2 regions of the Sedimentibacter sp. genome follow, and region 1 is predicted to be linked to the other one. Evidence: riboswitches for the same ligand, from Rfam matches in the RefSeq annotation. Region 1 holds a riboswitch; the other holds the start of a gene.
What was found. A riboswitch is a leader RNA that binds a small molecule or an ion and turns the genes downstream of it on or off. The one in region 1 is predicted to bind cyclic di-GMP.
Positions count from the first base shown of each region.

Region 2: another riboswitch for cyclic di-GMP. It lies ahead of AAGU76_RS14555 (hypothetical protein); the one in region 1 lies ahead of AAGU76_RS17050 (S-layer homology domain-containing protein).

Region 1 is NZ_JBCFAS010000005.1:101,950-111,984, forward strand. It holds gene sigG (RNA polymerase sporulation sigma factor SigG) at 1-253, opposite strand, end outside; gene sigE (RNA polymerase sporulation sigma factor SigE) at 315-1,037, opposite strand; gene AAGU76_RS17040 (sigma-E processing peptidase SpoIIGA) at 1,015-1,908, opposite strand; gene AAGU76_RS17045 (FAD-dependent oxidoreductase) at 2,104-4,656, opposite strand; gene AAGU76_RS17050 (S-layer homology domain-containing protein) at 4,896-8,891, opposite strand; cyclic di-GMP riboswitch class I at 9,120-9,207, opposite strand; gene AAGU76_RS17055 (diguanylate cyclase) at 9,248-10,035, opposite strand, start outside.
Region 2 is NZ_JBCFAS010000003.1:577,161-587,195, reverse strand. It holds gene AAGU76_RS14585 (MFS transporter) at 1-566, opposite strand, end outside; gene AAGU76_RS14580 (universal stress protein) at 750-1,190, shown strand; gene AAGU76_RS14575 (PucR family transcriptional regulator ligand-binding domain-containing protein) at 1,371-3,008, shown strand; gene AAGU76_RS14570 (TRAP transporter permease) at 3,058-5,013, opposite strand; gene AAGU76_RS14565 (DUF1850 domain-containing protein) at 4,995-5,561, opposite strand; gene AAGU76_RS14560 (TAXI family TRAP transporter solute-binding subunit) at 5,562-6,590, opposite strand; gene AAGU76_RS14555 (hypothetical protein) at 7,064-7,975, opposite strand; cyclic di-GMP riboswitch class I at 8,090-8,171, opposite strand; gene AAGU76_RS14550 (YdeI/OmpD-associated family protein) at 8,471-9,031, shown strand; gene AAGU76_RS14545 (helix-turn-helix transcriptional regulator) at 9,224-9,421, opposite strand; gene AAGU76_RS14540 (hypothetical protein) at 9,411-9,629, opposite strand; tRNA gene AAGU76_RS14535 (tRNA-Leu) at 9,849-9,933, opposite strand.

The sequences.
Region 1 (10,035 bases):
GAGACAAATCAAAATTATCAATTGCTTTTATAAGACCAACGCATCCGATTTGAAACAAATCATCAACAGGCTCGTTTTTGGAATTAAATCTTTGAATCACGCTCAGCACAAGTCTTAAATTGCCATTAATAAACTGATCTCTTAGCTCATTGTCGCCTTCTTGGATTTTCTTTAACATACCTCTCATCTCTGAAGTCTTTATTGTAGGCAATTGAGAAGTATTAACGCCACATATAACTACTTTGTTTATCATCGTCGTTTTTCCCCTTATAAAGTTTTATCCCCCTTTAAAATTATTTCCCTGCATATGCTTTTTATACTGCCTTGTTGATTTCCTTTTTAAGCCTGTTGAGTATCTTTTTTTCAAGGCGTGATATATAAGATTGCGAAATTCCAAGCATGTCGGCCACTTCTTTCTGTGTGAAGCTTCTTGAATTGTTAAGGCCGAACCTCAGTTTCATTATGGTGTATTCCCGTTTGTTAAGCTTCTTGATGGATTCATTCAAGAGGGTCAAATCAACTTCTGTTTCCATGTCCCTGAACACAGTGTCGTCTTCGGTTCCCAGAATATCCGAAAGCAAAAGTTCGTTCCCGTCCCAGTCAATGTTCAGGGGTTCATCCAGAGATATTTCCGTCTTGGCCTTACCCACCCGCCGCAGATGCATGAGAATCTCATTTTCAATGCACTTTGAAGCGTATGTGGCAAGCTTGATGTTCTTTTCTGCTTTGAATGTGTTCACAGCCTTTATAAGCCCGATTGTTCCTATGGAAATCAAGTCCTCCACATTTATTCCGGTTGACTCGAACTTTTTGGCCAGGTACACCACAAGTCTCAAATTGTGTTCAATAAGCAGCGACTTTGCTTCTTCTGAATCCTTAAGCCTGTTTATTATTTCCCTTTCTTCATCCTGGGACAAGGGCGCAGGCAGAGTGTCGCTTCCTCCTATGTAAAAGATGTCCTGTATAAAACCCAGCTTATCTAGTACAAGGCTAAATATTCTATGTAAAAAATCCTTAACACGATTTAACATACTCATTATTCAATTCCCTCTCCCATTCCAGCAATTTATTAAACAGCAGCGCATCATAGTCATCTTTCTTGCTTATTCTTCCGGGGTAAATTCCAATAATGGCATCGGCTTTGATCACATTAATCTCATCTTTTGATATTTCGATATTGTCCGGAACAAGGCAAATCATGCTCTCGCCCTTGCTGCTGATGGTGTTGTACCTGATTATCCTTAAGTTTAAATCCTGTCTTTTTCCCAGCAGACTATCATATACGTTTGTTTTTGCTTTGCAGCAGCTTTGTATTTCTTCATACAGTTCATCGCCCAGAATGGTCTTTATGCTTTCAATGCCTACTACAATAACAGGTTTTCCAGTAACAGGATCTGTCAGCTCGTTTCCCGTATCAATGTAACCCCGCAGATTCTTCGTCCTGTTATTGGCGGATAAGTTGATGCTTCGCATGTAGTCATGTTTTTCAAGCCTGGCTTTTATCTCTTTAAAAAAGAAATGCAATGCTGCATATCCTGCAAAGAAGGATAATACAATTGCATTAACAGTCAGTCTGTCATAATCCAAGTAGTACAGGGCCGTTATTATTCCAACCATCAGAAGAGATGTGATGTAAAATGCAAGTATCAACCTCACATTTGCAACAATGCCTTTGGTATCGTAGGCAATCATCACCATCAAAACCGAAACGCTGAACTTGACAATGAAGTATGTCATGAATTCCCTGCCCATGTAAGCCGTCAATATGACATATACGGCGCCGATGGCAGAAGAAGCAATCAACCTCCTGTATATGATAATTTTTTTCAAGAGCCTGCCTGTCAGAAAGAGCAAAATAAAATCTATCAGGAAATTTTCAGCGAAGACATATTCAACATAATAAACCATCTCAACCCCGCTAAATGAATATATTTCAAACAAGCACAGCCGTAATATTTGCGAAATCACATTATTCATTATAATTTACTCATATAAAATATTTTGTCATTTCATGTAATCAAAAAAATAAAAAAATACGCGGTAAAAACCGCGTACTAGGAATAACGAGTATAATTACCGTATATGAGTGACGTAATCACACTGCTATTTAAACTTCGCAACCATCTGTTCCATGTCTTTCTTGTTTTCAAATCCCTGAACCAGATCAACAGTCTGAGAAGTATCACCTATCAGGATTCCACCTGTCAGTATGCCTCCCTTGAAGTACAGTTTCTTATATCCATTGATGTCAGTCTTCTTGAATGTTTCATACTCGGTGTTGGGGTCTGACCCTACGTCGCCTATGGAGAACACACTGGACCCGAATGCATTCAATGTGGTGGAAGGAATGATGGTCTCGTACCGGTGATTTCCTCCTATGACATTAATGCCTGCTGTCTTGCCCTGTTCTATGGCTTCGCTCCAAAGAGCATAGTTGATTCCGTTGTATTCTGCACAGTCCCCGCAAGCAAAAATATCCTTAACGGAAGTTTCCATCCTGCTGTCTACAACAATGGCTCTTTTTATTTCAACTCCGGTACCTTCTGCCATCTTTGTGTTTGCCTTTACGCCTGTGGATAAAACTATGACGTCTGCGTCAACGATATCACCGTTATCAAGAAGTATGCCGGTCACACTTCTATCACCCAGAATCTCTTTAGTACCTACTCCTTTTTTGAATATGATTCCTGCATTATGGACTATTTGTTCCAGAACCGCCGAAGCGTCCTTGTCAAGCTGTCTGGGCAAAATTCTGTCTACCATTTCTATTACCGTAACTTTCAGCCCCAGGTTCGCAAGCTCGTTGGCTGCCTCAAGCCCAAGAACGCCTCCTCCTATGACAGCGGCTGTCGTCTTGCCCTTGGCATATTCCTTTATTGCCTTACCGTCCTTTGCATATCTTAAGGTAAATACACCTTCCTTTTCCCTGCCTGGGAATGGAGGAACAAACACTTCAGCTCCCGATGCAATTATAAGCTTCGTGTATTCAATTTCCTCTCCGCTTTCAAGAACAACCTTCCTGCCTGCAGCATCTATGGATGAAACGACCTTGTTCAGAAGGAGGTTCACATTGTTTTCCTTCATCCACTTTTCATCCTTTATGGTCATGGATTCGATTGTAATGCTGTCGTTGCTGAGCATCTTGGAAAGCTGCGGTCTGTAGTATCCCATCACGTCTTCCTTGGAGATTATGGTAATGTCGCTTGCCTGGTTTCTTTTTCTTATTTCAACAGCAGCTCCCATGCCTGCACCGCTGGCGCCTATTATAACTATTTTTTCTTTAACGTTTGAAACTTCACCGTCTCCCTCATCCTCAAGCATGACAAAGTATTCCGGCCCCACGCCGCAAACAGGGCATCTTTCCGGCGGATTTGCACCTTCAACGATCTCGCCGCACACAGTGCATTTCCATCTGAAGGTTTTATTATCGCCGGCAGTAACAGCTTCTTTTCTTGCGCCAGGCTCCACTGTATAACCGAATTCAATCCCGAATTCGTAAGCTGTCTTCAGCTGCTCTTCCGATGGTTTGAATCTTATTTTCAAGCCTTCGCCAAAGGGCTTGAGCCTTATTTGTTTTATTCTTTGCATAAGGTTTGGTACAGCTTCGCCGCTCCAGCCATATGAACCAAAGGCAGAAGCATGCTTGCCCTTATAAACGGGAGGAAACATTTTTATGAGCAGACTCCAGATTGGTTCCAGCGCTTCGCCGACCATTGTAGGCGAACCGAACAGAACACCGTCTGCCCAGTATATTCTTTCCAGCACCTTCTTTTCATCTTCGTAAACCATGTCGTAAAGTTCAACCTTGATTCCTGATTCCATAATCCCTTTTGCTATTTCTTCAGCCATTTCCCTGGTGTATCCGTAAGCAGAAACATACGGTATCACTACCAGCTTTCCGTCAAAAGGTTTCTTCTCCGTTGAATATTCCTTGGACAGGTTGATTATTTTCCACGGATCCTGGTCAAGAACAGGGCCATGACCGGTGCAAACCATATCTATATCAAGGTTCTCAATTTTACTTATAGCCTGCAGAAAGAACGTCTTGAAAGGCCCAAATATGTTGTCAAAGTAATATTTGAATGCTTCCATATAGTCGCCTTCATTGGTTAACGTGCTCTGAAGCACTGTATCCAGCGAATAATGAGCACCAAATGCATCGCAGGTGAACAAAACCTTATCTTCCATAAGATATGAAAACATTGAGTCCGGCCAGTGAAGGAATTTGGCATCAATAAACCTGAATGTCCTATCTCCCAGCGACAATTCATCCCCATCCTTAACAACAATTGATTTAAACTGTACATTGCAGATATGGGTCATAAATTCTATTGCCTGCTTTGATCCGACTATCCGGATGTTAGGATTCATGTGAATAAGCTTTTCGATAGAACCCGTATGGTCCGGTTCAGTATGGTTCACTATTATATAGTCAACCTTTGACGGTTCAATGTCAATCTCCTTCAGTTTTTCAAGATAATCCTCAAAGCATTTCAGTTTAACTGTTTCAATCAGCGCAATTTTTTCGCTGCCCCTTACAGCATATGAATTATATGTTGTTCCGAACTTGGTGCGCATTATTATGTCAAAAACTTCAAGCCCAGGGTCAAGGCTTCCTACCCAAAATATATTTTCCTTTAATTTCAGTGACTTCATGATTCCTCCTTTAGTGAAACTAAGAATGATTAACGTAATAAATATACCCTGCTTTTCAACAGCCAAAACTCAGTCCTTTAAAAATATTAGTTATAATGAAACAAAAAATTAAATTTCAGCCCGGTTCTGCTTGTTATAATTTTAACTCTATGGTATTTTTTTGTAAATGCATTTCATACGACAAAATAATGCTAAAAAAAGAAGCGGAGCAAAAGCTCCGCCACTGAATCTTATTAAGTTTACGGCCATACCTTGTTGGGTTTAAGTCCAGTCCAAAGTTCGTCCTTGTCATCTTCGATAACATAATTGTGACTGTTTGTTGCTTCCATTACAGCTTCGTAGTACCAGTCGCTGCTTTTTATATCCGGCCAGAACATTGAATCCGGATGTATATTTTCTTCCGGTACTACCCTACCCAGTACATTGTTGATCAAAGTCATAGCTTCTGCTCTTGTAATGTCCTGCTCAGGTTTGAAGGTTAAATCAGGATAACCCTTGATCCATCCCTTGTTTTCGGAAGATGTAATATACTTCTCAGCCCAGTGGCCGAAAATATCCGTGAACTTGCTGGTATTGTTAAGCTCCAGTTTATCAAACTTAGCTGCTATGGTAGCAAATTCTGCCCTTGAAATAGGATCCGACGGTCTGAATGTTCCGTCAGGATAGCCTTTGATAATGCCTGCATTGTACAATGTTGATATTGCACGATTTGACCATCCATGGTTTTCCAAATCCGTAAACGGATTGTAATCACTCAGCAGGCTGTTTCTGCTTTCGTCAGTCAGCAATCTGTAGAATATCATCGCCACTTCTTCCCTGGTTATGTTGTTCAGAGGTCTTATATCTCCCTCAGGATAACCAATTACGTACGCAAAGTGGTCAAGCTTCTCAAGATCTGCCAGCGGAACGTCATTGTCTGGAATGTCTTCATCGTCATCATCATCGTCGTCATCGTCTCTGTCCATGTCGTAGTACAAGTTAACCGTAGTGGTTGTTACCAGCTTGATTGCTGATGCTGTTACTGCTGACCCTGTTGTTACTGATTCTGATGGAACTTCAACAATGATAGTTTCTTTGTCTGTTTTTGTACTGATTTCTCTTTTTACATATGTGTATCCCGAATCATAGTGAAGCTGCACATAGCTTGTAATATCGCTTTCTGCCGGCGTGCCTGTTCCATTCTTTGAATATCTCTGGTTGTATGCGTATGTGTTATAACCTGTTTCATACATCCAGTTAACCTTATGCAGATTTGATTCAATAACATCATACTTTGAATAGTAGAAGTTAATAACATTCTCATCTTCGTTTAATGTCACTGTAATCGATGCAGAACCCACAATATTGTAATTTTCTACATCCTGAGCTATCTCAGTAACCTCTTCACCAAATGCTCCAAATTTGTCAACACTTGGGACAACCGATAAACCGGTGTCTATATCCAAATAATTAACTTTGTATGCTACTTCATTTACTTTGTTTGTTACAACAAAGCCTTCATAAACATCACCTGATATTTCTGGAGTGTAGCCAATCACGCCGGATTCAGCAACTGTATATTCCGAATAATCAATTACATTGAAATCCCAGTAGCCATCTCCACTCATTTCATATTTAGGCAATTTGAAAGAATCTGTCCATTTGTTCTCTGCATTTAATGTTAAAGTCAAACCGGTTGATTCTTTGTTGGCATCAAGTAATGTAACTGTTACCTCTTTGCCTGTAGGACCGTCCCAAACCTTGGTCACCGGTACATGAATTGCTTCAATGTTATATACGCCAAAGCCATCGCTTGTTCCCCAATTATTGACTATAGCAAAATAATCATCCAGCTCATCTTCAATAACATAATATTGTTCAAATTCTTCTTCACTTACTTTATTAGGTAAGCTGAATTCACCTTCCCAATATTCCCAACCTTCTATATACTGTGGTTCTATTGTTATTGAATCAATTAAATCGTCATTTCCATCATATAAATGTAGAGTTATGCTGTCTGGCTTTTGAACGGATGACGCAACTAAACTCATATACTGCGGTTGTTCATAATCACTGATCCATTGCTTGTGGACCGGAACTTTCATTTCAGTTGAACTGTATTGTGCCACATACGTTGCATTGCCTGTTACCGTTGCTGCCACTGCCGGTGACCAGCCTGTAAATGTCCAGCCGCTTTCGTGATTGTTTTCTGCATCCGGTGCTGCCGGTGTAACGTCTCCGTATGTCAAATTCGGAGTTGATTGTTCTGCAAATGTTCCATGGTCTCCAGGCTGGTATGTTACTGTGTACTTATCCTGTGTCCATGTTGCCACATATGTTGCATTTCCTGTTACTGTTGCTGCTACTGCCGGGCTCCAGCCTGCAAATGTCCAGCCATTGTCATGATTGTTTTCTGCATCCGGTGCTGCCGGTGTAACGTCTCCGTATGTCAAATTCGGAGTTGATTGTTCTGCAAATGTTCCATGGTCTCCAGGCTGGTACGTTACTGTGTACCCTTCCTGTGTCCATGTTGCCACATATGTTGCATTTCCTGTTACTGTTGCTGCTACTGCCGGGCTCCAGCCTGCAAATGTCCAGCCGCTTTCGTGATTGTTTTCTGCATCCGGTGCTGCCGGTGTAACGTCTCCGTATATCAAATTCGGAGTTGATTGTTCTGCAAATGTTCCATGGTCTCCAGGCTGGTATGTTACTGTGTACTTATCCTGCGTCCATGTTGCCACATATGTTGCATTTTCTGTTACTGTTGCTGCTACTGCCGGGCTCCAGCCTGCGAATGTCCAGCCACTTTCGTGATTGTTTTCTGCATCCGGTGCTGCCGGTGTAACGTCTCCGTATGTCAAATTCGGAGTTGATTGTTCTGCAAATGTTCCATGGTCTCCAGACTGGTATGTTACCGTGTACTTATCCTGTGTCCATGTTGCCACATATGTTGCATTTCCTGTTACTGTTGCTGCTACTGCCGGGCTCCAGCCTGCAAATGTCCAGCCATTGTCATGATTGTTTTCTGCATCCGGTGCTGCCGGTGTAACGTCTCCGTATGTCAAATTCGGAGTTGATTGTTCTGCAAATGTTCCATGGTCTCCAGGCTGGTATGTTACTGTGTACCCATCCTGCGTCCATGTTGCCACATACGTTGCATTACCTGTTACTGTTGCCGCTACTGCCGGGCTCCAGCCTGCAAATGTCCAGCCGCTTTCATGATTGTTTTCTGCATCCGGTGCTGTCGGTGTAGCATCTCCGTATATCAAATTCGGAGTTGATTGTTCTGCAAATGTTCCATGGTCTCCAGGCTGGTATGTTACCGTGTACTTATCCTGCGTCCATGTTGCCACATATGTTGCATTTCCTGTTACTGTTGCTGCTACTGCCGGGCTCCAGCCTGCAAATGTCCAGCCATTGTCATGATTGTTTTCTGCATCCGGTGCTGCCGGTGTAGCGTCTCCGTATGTCAAATTCGGAGTTGATTGTTCTGCAAATGTTCCATGGTCTCCAGGCTGGTATGTTACTGTGTACCCATCCTGCGTCCATGTTGCCACATACGTTGCATTGCCTGTTACTGTTGCCGCTACTGCCGGGCTCCAGCCTGCAAATGTCCAGCCGCTTTCATGATTGTTTTCTGCATCCGGTGCTGCCGGTGTAGCGTCTCCGTATGTCAAATTCGGAGTTGATTGTTCTGCAAATGTTCCATGGTCTCCAGGCTGGTATGTTACCGTATAGTACAATACAATTATTGTAGCACTTGTACCTGTAAAGCTATGTCCGCCAGCTCCGAGATCTGCTCCGATGGTGAAGTTCCCATCTGCCGGTAAAGTTCTGTTTCCTAAATTAACTATAACCCAGTGATGTTGACTTGCATTTTTTGTTATATAATCACTAACTAAAAATGTGGTACCTTTAACAACCAATGTTTCATCATCAGGATGTTCGCTCTTAACCTCCGCAGTTATTCTAACCCCATCAAATTCAATGAATTGAACTGTTTTTGTATCATGGGCTGTAAAAGCAACATAAAGATTTTTAGGTGATGAATTATCATACCAAAATGCTGCAACTTTTGAATGTTCATTAGTTGAACTTATAGTTTGCGTGAAGTCATTTCCATCGAACAATTCACTTACTTGTGCATCTGTATACGTTACAGTTGAAGCACTGACAATACTACTCGGTAATGCCGGCATCATCATCATTAAAGCAATCACTAAACAAACAACTTTTTTAAACACATTTTTGTTCATAAAATTTCCTCCTTTCTTCAATAATTGTTTTTCTAACCTTCTCTTGTAAATCCAATCTTTAATAAGCATTTCAACATTTGCACCCCCTTTCTACATGTCTATTAACAATTGATATATAGCAACAACTAGCCCCCCTGTAAAGGTAGTTGCAACTAACTGATTAAGTTTCATAGCAATTTTAAATTTGCTGTAAGAAACAAAAAGCTGCAAAATAATATCTTCAGATTATTTTGCAGCTGAACGGTCATAGTACTTTCATACTTTAGACTTCAAAGCTTTGCGTCCCTGCCTTTCAGCAGGTTTGCCAAATATTCAATTTTACATATTTACCATATTATGTATAAATGTAATCATTATTATACAATTTGTTCTTCATTTTCCATGATATTCACAAACAATTCGGCAATCTTAGGGTCAAATTGGCTGCCGGCCTTCTCGCTGATTTCCCGAAGGGCTTCACTGTTTGACATTCTTGTTTTGTATGGTCTGTCATTGACCATTACATCGTAAGCATCCGCGATTGCGAAAATTCTTGCGACTACAGGAATTTCTTCATTTTTAAAGAGACCGGGATATCCCTTTCCGTCCCATCGTTCATGATGAATCAAAATCAATTCGTCAATTGGAGAAGCATCTCTGAATTCTCTCGCTATATAATATCCTATCTCGCTGTGCCTCTTTACGGTTTCCCATTCCTCGCTGTCCAGTGACCCTTCCTTTTGAAGTATATTTCTTGATACTCCTATTTTACCTATGTCGTGAAATTCACACAAAAGTCTTAATTCTTCCTTCTCTTCCCTTGACAGTTCCATTGCATCAGCCATGATCATTGTCAGATTTTTAAGCCTCTCGTAGTGGGATTTCGTTTCATATGTAATTTTCTCCAGCCTGCTCTTTAGGAATTTTATCATGGATAGCTTTGCTTCCTTGCTTTCCTTGAGCTTTTTGAAATACATCCTGTCTTCGGCTTTCTTCATGATTTTGTTTAAATCTTCATCTTCAGTTTCCTTTGTGGCAACTCCGAAGCTGATACTTATTTTTACATAATCCAATGTGTTGGTCTCACATTTTGCCTTGACCCTCTCAACAATTTCCGTTGCGGTCTCTGCTGTGGTTTTAGGCAGCAGCACTACAAATTCGTCTC
Region 2 (10,035 bases), on a different contig from region 1:
ATGGTGAATCTTGAACCCTTTCCAGTTTCCTTAAGAAGCAGAACAGTCAGCACACCGCAAAAAATGACGGTTACAGTCTGCACAACTATTACTGCCATAATTGATCTTGCTCCGATTATTCCGCCAATAAAATAACCAAAAGCCGAACCCACGGAGTTGCATGCCACATAGTATGCCATATGCCGGCCGCGGTCCTCGCCTGTTGTAAGATCTACAAGGTAAGCCATGCTGCCCACGAAAACTGCAGCGCTGAAAAAGCCTCCCACAAGCCTGGCAATCACAGTGACCGCCAGTGACCGTGTAACCCCGAATGCAAACTGCGACAGAGCATACACCGGCATGACTGCTGCCATGGTCTTGATGTGACCGTACCTGTCTCCAACGGTTCCGAACACCAGTGAACCTGCAAAGTATGAAAGAGACATTGCCGAATAGGATACGCCGAACATGAAATCCGGAAACCCCTTTTCGATGAACATGGTAGGTGTTATAGGATGAGCCATATTGCAGAATATGGAAAACAAAAAGTATATGATGTACAGCCTTGTTATGGATGTCTTTTTCATAGTTCCTCCGCATTGTATAGGTCATTGGCCTCAAATGAATTATAACATAAAAACTAAATATTGGAATATATTTTTTAAGATGTCAATACAGTCATATTTTTTATTATGTCAAACGCTCATATTGATTAAATTTACACATGGGGGGTATATTTACCATAAATAATTCTATATCAGGAGGACAAAATGGAAAAAATACTAGTGCCCGTAGACGGTTCGGAAGCTTCAATGAAGGCTGCAGCCAAGGCTGCTGAAATTGCCGAAAAAAACAAAGCAAAACTCACGTTTATTACCGTATCGATAAATCCAATACCTTCCAAGGTATATGAATACGAACCTTTCTGGGATCCCGAAATAAACGAGATGCTGGAAATAATCAAGAGAATTGACGGGAAAATGCTTGATGATGTAATAAGCAAGCTGAATCTGGAAGGCATACCCTACGACAGGGTGTTCTGCCTGGGTTTTGCATATGAGGAAATTTTAAAGACTGCAGAAGAAGGCAATTATGATCTGATAGTGATGGGAAGGCGGGGTTTCTCCAAAGTAAAGCGTTTCTTCATAGGTTCCGTGACACAAAAGGTTATTGCAGATGCTCCATGTCCGGTGCTTATTATCAATGAATGAAATCTTCTGAAGCCAAAATTGCAGCATTGCTGCAATTTTTAGCTATACCCCTTTAAAACCGGTAAAACAAAAAATAATGGTCATATTATCTGTATAATGAAATAAAAGTACCGTTCATGTCATTGCTTTTCAGGAAACACAGCATGTGTAACAGTCTATCTTTTAGAAAGGAGGAAAGATGTGAAGCTTACAGTCAAGGAAATATTGAACATCGAACAGCTTAAAACCCTTCAGGTGGTTGCAGGAAGCAATGGGTTATCCAATGCTGTTGAGGGTGTAAGCGTACTTGAAATTCCCGGTTCTAATGCAGCAATAAAGTCCGGACACATTTTAGTATCAGCATTTTATTCAATTGCACATAAAAGCGATGAACAGCTGGGTATCATCCGCATGATGTGCAGTTCAAAGGCAAGCGGTCTTATATTGTGTCATGTAGGCATGATTTTGCCTTTTGTTTCCAGAGAGCTAATTGATGTCTGCACCGAGCTTGAACTTCCTTTAATTGTGGCTCCTGCCCCCATGGAATACATAGACATCATTTCCCCCATACTTGACAGAATCCTGGAAAAAAGGAACGAAGACCTGATGCACGCCATGGATGTTTACGACAAAATGACAAACCTGATTCTTGAAGAAAACAATGCTGACTGCATAGTTGCAGCATTAGGACGGCTTCTGAACAGGACTGTATGTTTCTTCAGCCACAACAGCATATGCATATCAGCGTCACAAGGAGGCATTTGCGGAAAATACAACAGCTATATAAAACAGAAAATAGATGAAAACTTTGAAAGGTTCATAAAGGAAAAACGGGATATTGAGATACTTTTAACCGACAACTCAACAACCATACTGCTTTCGCCCATAGTGAGCAGCATGATGTACTATGGTGTACTAGTCGTATTCAATGCATCGGACTTAAGAAGGCTTGATTACATTTCTATAAGGCAGGCTAAAAATTCACTTGCCATAATAACGATAAACAAGACAAATCTAAAGGATTACAACAACCTGTTGAAAAATGACTTCATAAAAGATTTGATTGCATGGAACTTCAAAGACGAGCAGGATGCCTTGAAGAGGAGCTCTTCACTTGGTTTTGATATAGCCCGCATACAATCGGTCATTGCTCTTGACATATTCACAGGATTCGACGACAATAAACCAGAGTCAGAGGAGCATCTGAAAAAATTAAGAAACGATCTATACTGCCTGGTCCTGAGAGAAGTGAGGCGCATGGCTGAGCCAAGCATAGTTGCGTCGCATGAAAATAAGATTCTGATATTTCTGAACATCAAGAGCGCTCCACTGACAAGAGCAGAAACAGCAAAGATAGCAGAACTGCTGCGAAACACAGCCCGCAGTGCTCTTGGCAACAATGTTTCGGCAGGCGTCAGCCTAAGGCGGGAAAGCTTGTCTTCCATCAAGAAAAGCTGCATAGAAGCTGTTGATGCCCTTATGATAGGCAATAAAATTTTTTGTTCTTCTAGAACCGTGTTTTACGAGGAAGTTGAAATTTTCGGACTTCTCATGAGGAACATGGACTGTTCCAAGGCGAAAGAAATAACACAAAGGCTTTTCGGCCCGATAATCAGCTATGATAGGGAAAACAACGGGGAGCTTCTTGAAACGTTCAAGATTTTGCTCATGAGCGATTCAGACACCACAGAAGTGGCTGACAGGATGTTCCTGCACAAGAACACGGTCCTTCAGCGAAAGAAAAAAATCATAAGCCTCTACGGCTATGACCCCTTTGCAATACCGTACCGCCTGCAGTTTGAATTTGCCATAATGCTTTGCAGTCTTTACGGTCTGTAAGGCTATAAAAGCCGCTCATTTTCGAACGGCTTTTGTTTTTGTACTATTCTTATACAGATTTTAAATCCTTGTTTCTGGCTCTCTGATAAATGAGCAGAGCTGCCAGAACAGCAAATCCTATTAAGTCCTGCAGCACGTTTTCTGTTATCAAAAGCAGTGATCCTGCAAATGCTGCGGCCCTCATAACAAAGTTAAGTTTTCCGTACAGATATCCTTCGGCAGCAACGCCAATCATGAACACTCCTATAATAGATGTGATGATTACTCTGACAGCAATCAGTGCTGTTGTATCAAGCAGCAGAAGTGAAGTGTTGTACACAAACATGTACGGCACGATGAAGCCGGCCAGGGCAAGCTTCACTGACTGAAGCCCTGTCTTCATGGGGTCACCGCCGGAAATACCTGCTGCCGCAAAGGAAGCCAGTGCAACAGGCGGTGTAAGGTTAGCAAACATTGCATAGTAGAACACGAACATGTGTGCCGCTATGTCTGGAACACCAAGCTGAATAAGAGCAGGAGCAGCCATGGTGGCTGTAATTAGGTACGCCGGTATTGACGGCAGACCCATTCCCAATATCATGCACGTAACCATTGTCAAAACCAGTGTAGCCATGAGATTTGACTGTCCCAGCAGTATTATTGCGTTAGCCATGTTCAGTCCGAATCCGGTAAGGCTCACAACGCCGATTATTATTCCAACAACTGCGCATGCAACAGCAACCGAGACTGTGGAACGGGTTCCTTCTTCAAAAGCATCAAGAAGGTCCTTCAGACTCATCCTTGTTTCCTTTTTGAGCATGCTGACGAATATAGTGACAACTATGGTTAAAAATGCCGAGAAGATTACTGTCTTGCCGCTGAAAAGCAGCATGTAAAGAAGAAATATTATTGGAATTACCAGGTGTCCCCTGGTCTTCATAACCGCCTTCACCCTTGGAAGGTCTTCCTTGGGAACACCGACAAGGTTGTTCTTGTCTGCCCTTAACTGAACCTGAACCATAATTCCGAAATAGTAAAGCAGTGCAGGAATTGCTGCACTTACAACTATCACTCCGTACTTTACTCCAAGCATTTCCGCCATAATGAATGCAGCAGCACCCATAATCGGAGGCAGAAGCTGTCCTCCAACGGAAGCGGTGGCTTCAACTGAACCTGAGAATTCCTTGCTGTATCCGGTTTTCTTCATGAGCGGAATCGTAAACGTACCGGTGGTAACAACGTTAGCTACGGCTGAACCGTTAATGCTTCCCAGAAATCCGCTGGCTATGACAGCAACCTTGGCAGGACCTCCCTTTGTGTGTCCTGCAAGAGCCAGGGCTATGTCATTGAAGAACTGTCCCATACCCGATTTGTTCATGATTGCTCCAAACAGTATGAACAGAAAAATATAGCTTGCCGCAACATTTACAGATGTTCCGTAAATTCCCTCAGTGTTTATGAATATGTGGTTTACAAGCTTGGTCCAGCTGTAGCCCCTGTGGGTGAATATGCCAGGCATGTTCTTGCCGAACAGACCGTATAGAATGAACAATAGGCTTAGGATCACCAGAGGCCATCCGGAAATTCTTCTGGATGCTTCAAGAACAGTGATAATCAGCATCGTACCCATAACAATGTCCATGGTGTTGGGCATTCCCATTCTGTTTATAAAGTTCCCGTAATCAAACCACACATACGCTGCCACAGCTGCCGCCATCATGGCAAACACCACATCGTACCACGCAGCTTTTTTCCTGCTGGCTTTGCCTGATGCAGGATATATGAAGAATGTCATGAAAAGCATCATGGCAACGTGCAGTGATCTGTGCTTGTGGGTTGCCGGATATCCGATGAAGGATGTTGCAAAGTGGTATAAGGCTATGATTACAGCAGTCCAATATATGAATTTAGCTACATTTCTGCTTTCAAATTTTCTCGTTTTTGATTCCTTGTCATATTTCTCAAGTATTTCCGTTTGTTGTGTCTCTATTGCTTCATTCCTGTTGTCTAACGAAATCTTGGCCATACAAAATATCTCTCCTTTACTTTTAAAGTGCACGGCTCATGGTGCGGCAGGTCACTGCCTTTTATCAGCACGCTGCCGTTGAGCCCGATATGCGTCAGCGCTGTATTTGAATTAATCCAGTTTATTTCTTCATAAGATTGGTTAATATTCCTCATTTTAATAATTCCATCTTCAACCGAAACTTCCCCCTTATTTTCGGGAATTCCGGCTCCGAAACCAGCAACAGCAATGCTGGTCAGCATCAGTTCGTTGTCGTTTTGCAGTTCATATTCCTCTGTCCACGGAATGTGCTCAAATGAATGAACCCACGAATACTCAATCTTGTCCCCTTCCGAAACATATGATTCCAGATAAACTTCACCAGTTTTTTGATTCAAAATTGTCAGCACCCTGCTGCGACCGGCTGATGCGATCCATAAAAATACTGCTGTCAATAACACGATTATTAACTTTACATAAGGGGATGAAGCCTGGCGCTCCATCCCTTTGCTGCCGGATCGGCTGCAACCTTCCGCCTGTTCTGCAGCAGGCAGGTTTTTATATTTCATTTATTTTATTCCTTGTTCCTCATAGTACTTAACTGCACCCGGATGGAAAGGAATGTCCACACCTATGTGAGAATTTTCAAGTGAAATGTGCTTTGCAGCTGTAGCATGGGAAGCTTTGATGTCTTCTATGTTTTCGAAAATTCCCTTTGTAAGGTCGTAAACAACTTCATCCGGAAGATCCTTGCTTACAAGCATTATGTTTCTTACAGTTACAGTATTGACGTCGGTGTCTGTTCCATAAGTGTCTGCGGGTATCACATCAGGAACAAAGAATGGATATTTTTCTGTCAGGTTCTTCAGTCCTTCGCCTTCGATAGGAACAACTACTATGTCTGCTGCTGTTCCAAGTTCCATTACAGTGGCGTTGGGAATACCGCTTGTTACAAACACTGCGTCAACCAGCCCGTTTTTCATTTGGTCGATTGCTTCGCCATAGTTCAGATAGTCAACCTTGCTGTCTTCGTATGTCATGCCGTGAGCTTCATACATCATTCTTGCGTTTAGTTCAACTCCGGAGTTCGGAGCGCCAACACCTACCTTCTTGCCCTTAAGATCTTCAAACTTGGTTATACCGGTGTCTTTAGTTGTTACAAGCTGCACGTAGTTGGGATATAGCCCAAGAATGCATCTTAAATCCTCTGCAGGTGTTTTTCCTTCAAATGCACCGAATGCACCATAAGCCTGTGCTACAGAGTCAGACATCACTATGGCCAGTTCCGCATCCCCGTTCAAAATAAGATTTATATTTTCCACGGATGCTCCTGTTGCCTGAGCTGAAGACTTGTACCCTAATTTATTCTGAAATACGCTGGAGAAAGCTCCTCCTATAGGATAGTACAAACCGCTGGTAGGTCCTGTTGCTACAGTTATGAAATACTTGCTCTTGTCGATTTCCTGAGCCGTATTCTGCTCCTTGTTTTCTTCTTTTGTATTTTCCTGTTTGGCAGGAGTGCCGTTGCTGCAAGCTGTGACTGATGAAGTTGCAAGCAGTGCCATTGTTAGTAGTAAAACCATTTTTTTGCGAATCATAATTATTCTCCTCCGTTTATAAAAAATTCTAAATGATTGCATTATTGTAATACACATATGAATGTTTGTCAATTCATCATTTCATGCAATCGTTTCTATTTTTGCACGTAAACGTTTTTGCTTGTTATTTTTGCATGTAATTTTAGATAAACTTCACCAAATTTCGCACATGCTCTATCTTTAATTGAATTCACGCGTTTTAGCGAGTCAATCGTGACTATATTCTTTTTTGCATATTCTTGAATACAATATTTTCCATCAAGTCTGTGTGCACAGCGTCAAATTGCAACCAAATTGTTAAGAAGGTGCATTTTGCTTCAATACAATCGTCTCCGTTTACCTTTCTTGTGTCTAGCTTAAAATTCGTCATCACTGATTTCAAGCTCATTGTTAATGTCTGAAATCCCTGTTGGCTGCATAATAAAACAGCGGCTCTTTGACAAGAGTCGCTGAATAATATAATTCTCTGGTATTTACAACTTTTCCTTCAATCCTGCAACAGCCATTGCAAACTTCTCCAGATCTTTCTTGGACTTGTTGGCTCGATGCTGTTCCGCGGTTAACCTTTGATGAAGCTCATTGATAATTTCAGAATGTCTTGTGGCTTCTTCAGAGAAGTAATCCATTTTGCCGTAAATTGTCTCCAAGTCATCTCCAAGGCCTTTAAATTTGCAGCTTGTACATTTTGACTTTTCAACGATCAGCTCCTGCTCTGCCTGTAGTTTTATTTTTCGCAGGGCTTCAGCCTCCAGGTTTTTCTCGGCAATCATATTTTCCATATTGAGTATCTTCTGCCTGTAAAGTTCCAATTCTGTACTTTGCTTATCGTTTCTTGATTTTTCAAGTTCAACCTTTTGCTGAAGTTCTTGATAAATTTCATTATTAACTTCATCATGAATTTCTTTCAACGATATCTTACTTTCCAACTCGGATATTTTTGATTTCAAGATCATATTTTCCTTCTCCAGCCTTGAGGCATATTTCTTTATATGCTCAGTTCCCAGGTTGTTTTCAGGCAAAATTTCGTCATATTCCTTGTACGTCTGAACCGTTTCAGGAATCTCACTGCTCACCCGTACAACCCTTTGGGTTTCATAGGTCCTGGAATTCTGATAAGACGGCAAAATCAAATCTTTCTTTATTTTTTCTATTTCCCTGCTTCTTGCAGTTTCCACACCAGTTTGTTTTTCATAGAAATTGGTTATCTTATCCCTGGCATACTTGATTTCACGCTGTGTAAAGCTGGTAACGGTAAATTCATTGCTGTCACCGGAAATCAACCATTCCCAAAATTCTTCATAATTCTTTACCATTACATTATAAATGTTGTACCTAGTATAGTTATAATGTATTTCGATGTAGTAAACCGATTTCCCTTCTTTCATCGAGCTTCACCTCCAAAATTGTTTAATCCTCAGAGAGCATAGTCATTTGAAATAAAAAAGCCCTGAATGGTAACCCAAACAAAGCCAATACTCTTATAGTATGTATTTGCACAGTTTGGTAACCCGGCTGTCTTGGATAACCTTAAGACCCGTGGCTTTGCGTCCTCAACTTTCGCTAAGTTTGCCTTTTTCATTATGCTGCAGATAATTAATTATATTTTAAGCATTGACATTTGTCAACAACATGCTGACAGATAAAAATATTAATTAAATTATTTGTCGAAATATATAAATTTTGCCTTTACAATCCTAACCGGAACCATTGAAACATCATTCCAGATTGGTTGGAACCAACCATCCGCACAGTGTAATTTTTTATTAATCGGAGTATTCAGGCATGATAAATTTCCTTCTTCTGTACGTGAGAATTTGATGGTATAATAAAATCAAAACAGTTTGTTTTAGACGAGTAAGCTGACTTAACGGGGTGAAAATATGAGTGAGATTTTAGTTTTTTCCAACAGGGCAACGTTTCGTGAATGGTTACACAAAAACGGAACAAGTAGTGAAGGTGTATGGCTGCTTTTCGGCAAAAATGGCGGGCCAGCCACGCTTACTGCTGCTGAGGCATTGGAAGAAGCCCTTTGCTACGGCTGGATCGATGGACAAGTGCAAAGCATTGACAGCACAAAATATAAGAAATATTTTGCGTGCCGTACGGTAAATAGTAAATGGTCGAATAAAAATAAGGAGCTAGCTATGAAACTTGAGGAAAAAGGGGTAATGACCGATTATGGCAGAGAGAAAATAGAGGAGGCCAAGAAAAATGGTCAGTGGAATGCTCCTAAGTCCCCAGTGACTTCCGTTGAACAGATAGCAGCTTTATCTGATTTGCTGAAAGAACATGAACCGGCCTATACGAATTTTCAGGCCATGTCCCCATCTGTAAAAAAGACTTATACACGGGCATATTTTGATGCAAAAACAGATGCCGGACGGAATAGCCGTTTGTCATGGATGATTGAGCGCCTCAATAAAAATCTAAAACCCATGTAATAGGTTTTAATCTTCAGTTTATCGCACACGGCTCACTTATTCTTATTACATTACCCGTATTTAAAAAAACAGCGTCCCTCTTCTGAGAATCGCTGTTTTTGTTTTTGTTATTGGTACGGATGGCAGAACTTGAACCTGTATGGAGTTACTCACACAGACTTAAAGGAATGACGGAAGTACTGCTTCCGTTTTTTAACAATCATCAAGTTCAAAGATTACTTCAACAGGTGTTTTTAAAAGTTTGGCCAGTTTCATTGCAAGCTCAAGCGTTGGATTGTACTTATTGTTTTCAATGGCATTGATTGTTTGACGTGTAACACCCAGCTCTCTTGCTAAATCCTCCTGCCGAAGTCCGATTTGTTTACGAAGTTCCTTAATTTTATTTCTCATCTTTACTCAGTTTCCAATTAAGGAATTGGTTTATTCCCAGGTAGATGACGTTTTGAGTAGTTAGCAAAAAGGATGCAGGAGAATTAAAAACACCTTTTATAAAATAATCATATAATGTCCATACAAATAAAAACATGACAGTGTAAAACCATGCCCATTTAATCGCCTTAAAGCTTATAGACAATTCCATTTCATCCATCTTTCTCATGAGTACCCCCTCAGGCAATTTATTTTATATTCGATGCAGTACAAATACCGCCCAAGAACATTTCACGAACGCATAATGTAAAACGTTCTTTACATTTATAATATGCTACCTTGCAAGAAATGTCAAGAACTTTTTACATTTCACCGCAACTCTCTTAAACATATTAACCAGTGCGAAAAAAACAGCGACCCTCATCTGAGAATCGCTGTTTTTTTTAATTGGTACGGATGACAGGACTTGAACCTGCATGGAGTTACCCACACGGACCTGAACCGTGCGCGTCTGCCAATTCCGCCACATCCGCATGTCGCTTTATTATATTAACACAAGGGTATTGATTTGGCAACATCTTTTTTAAAATTTTTATAAAAATTACTACATTGCATGTTTTTCCTGCAAGTTGTTA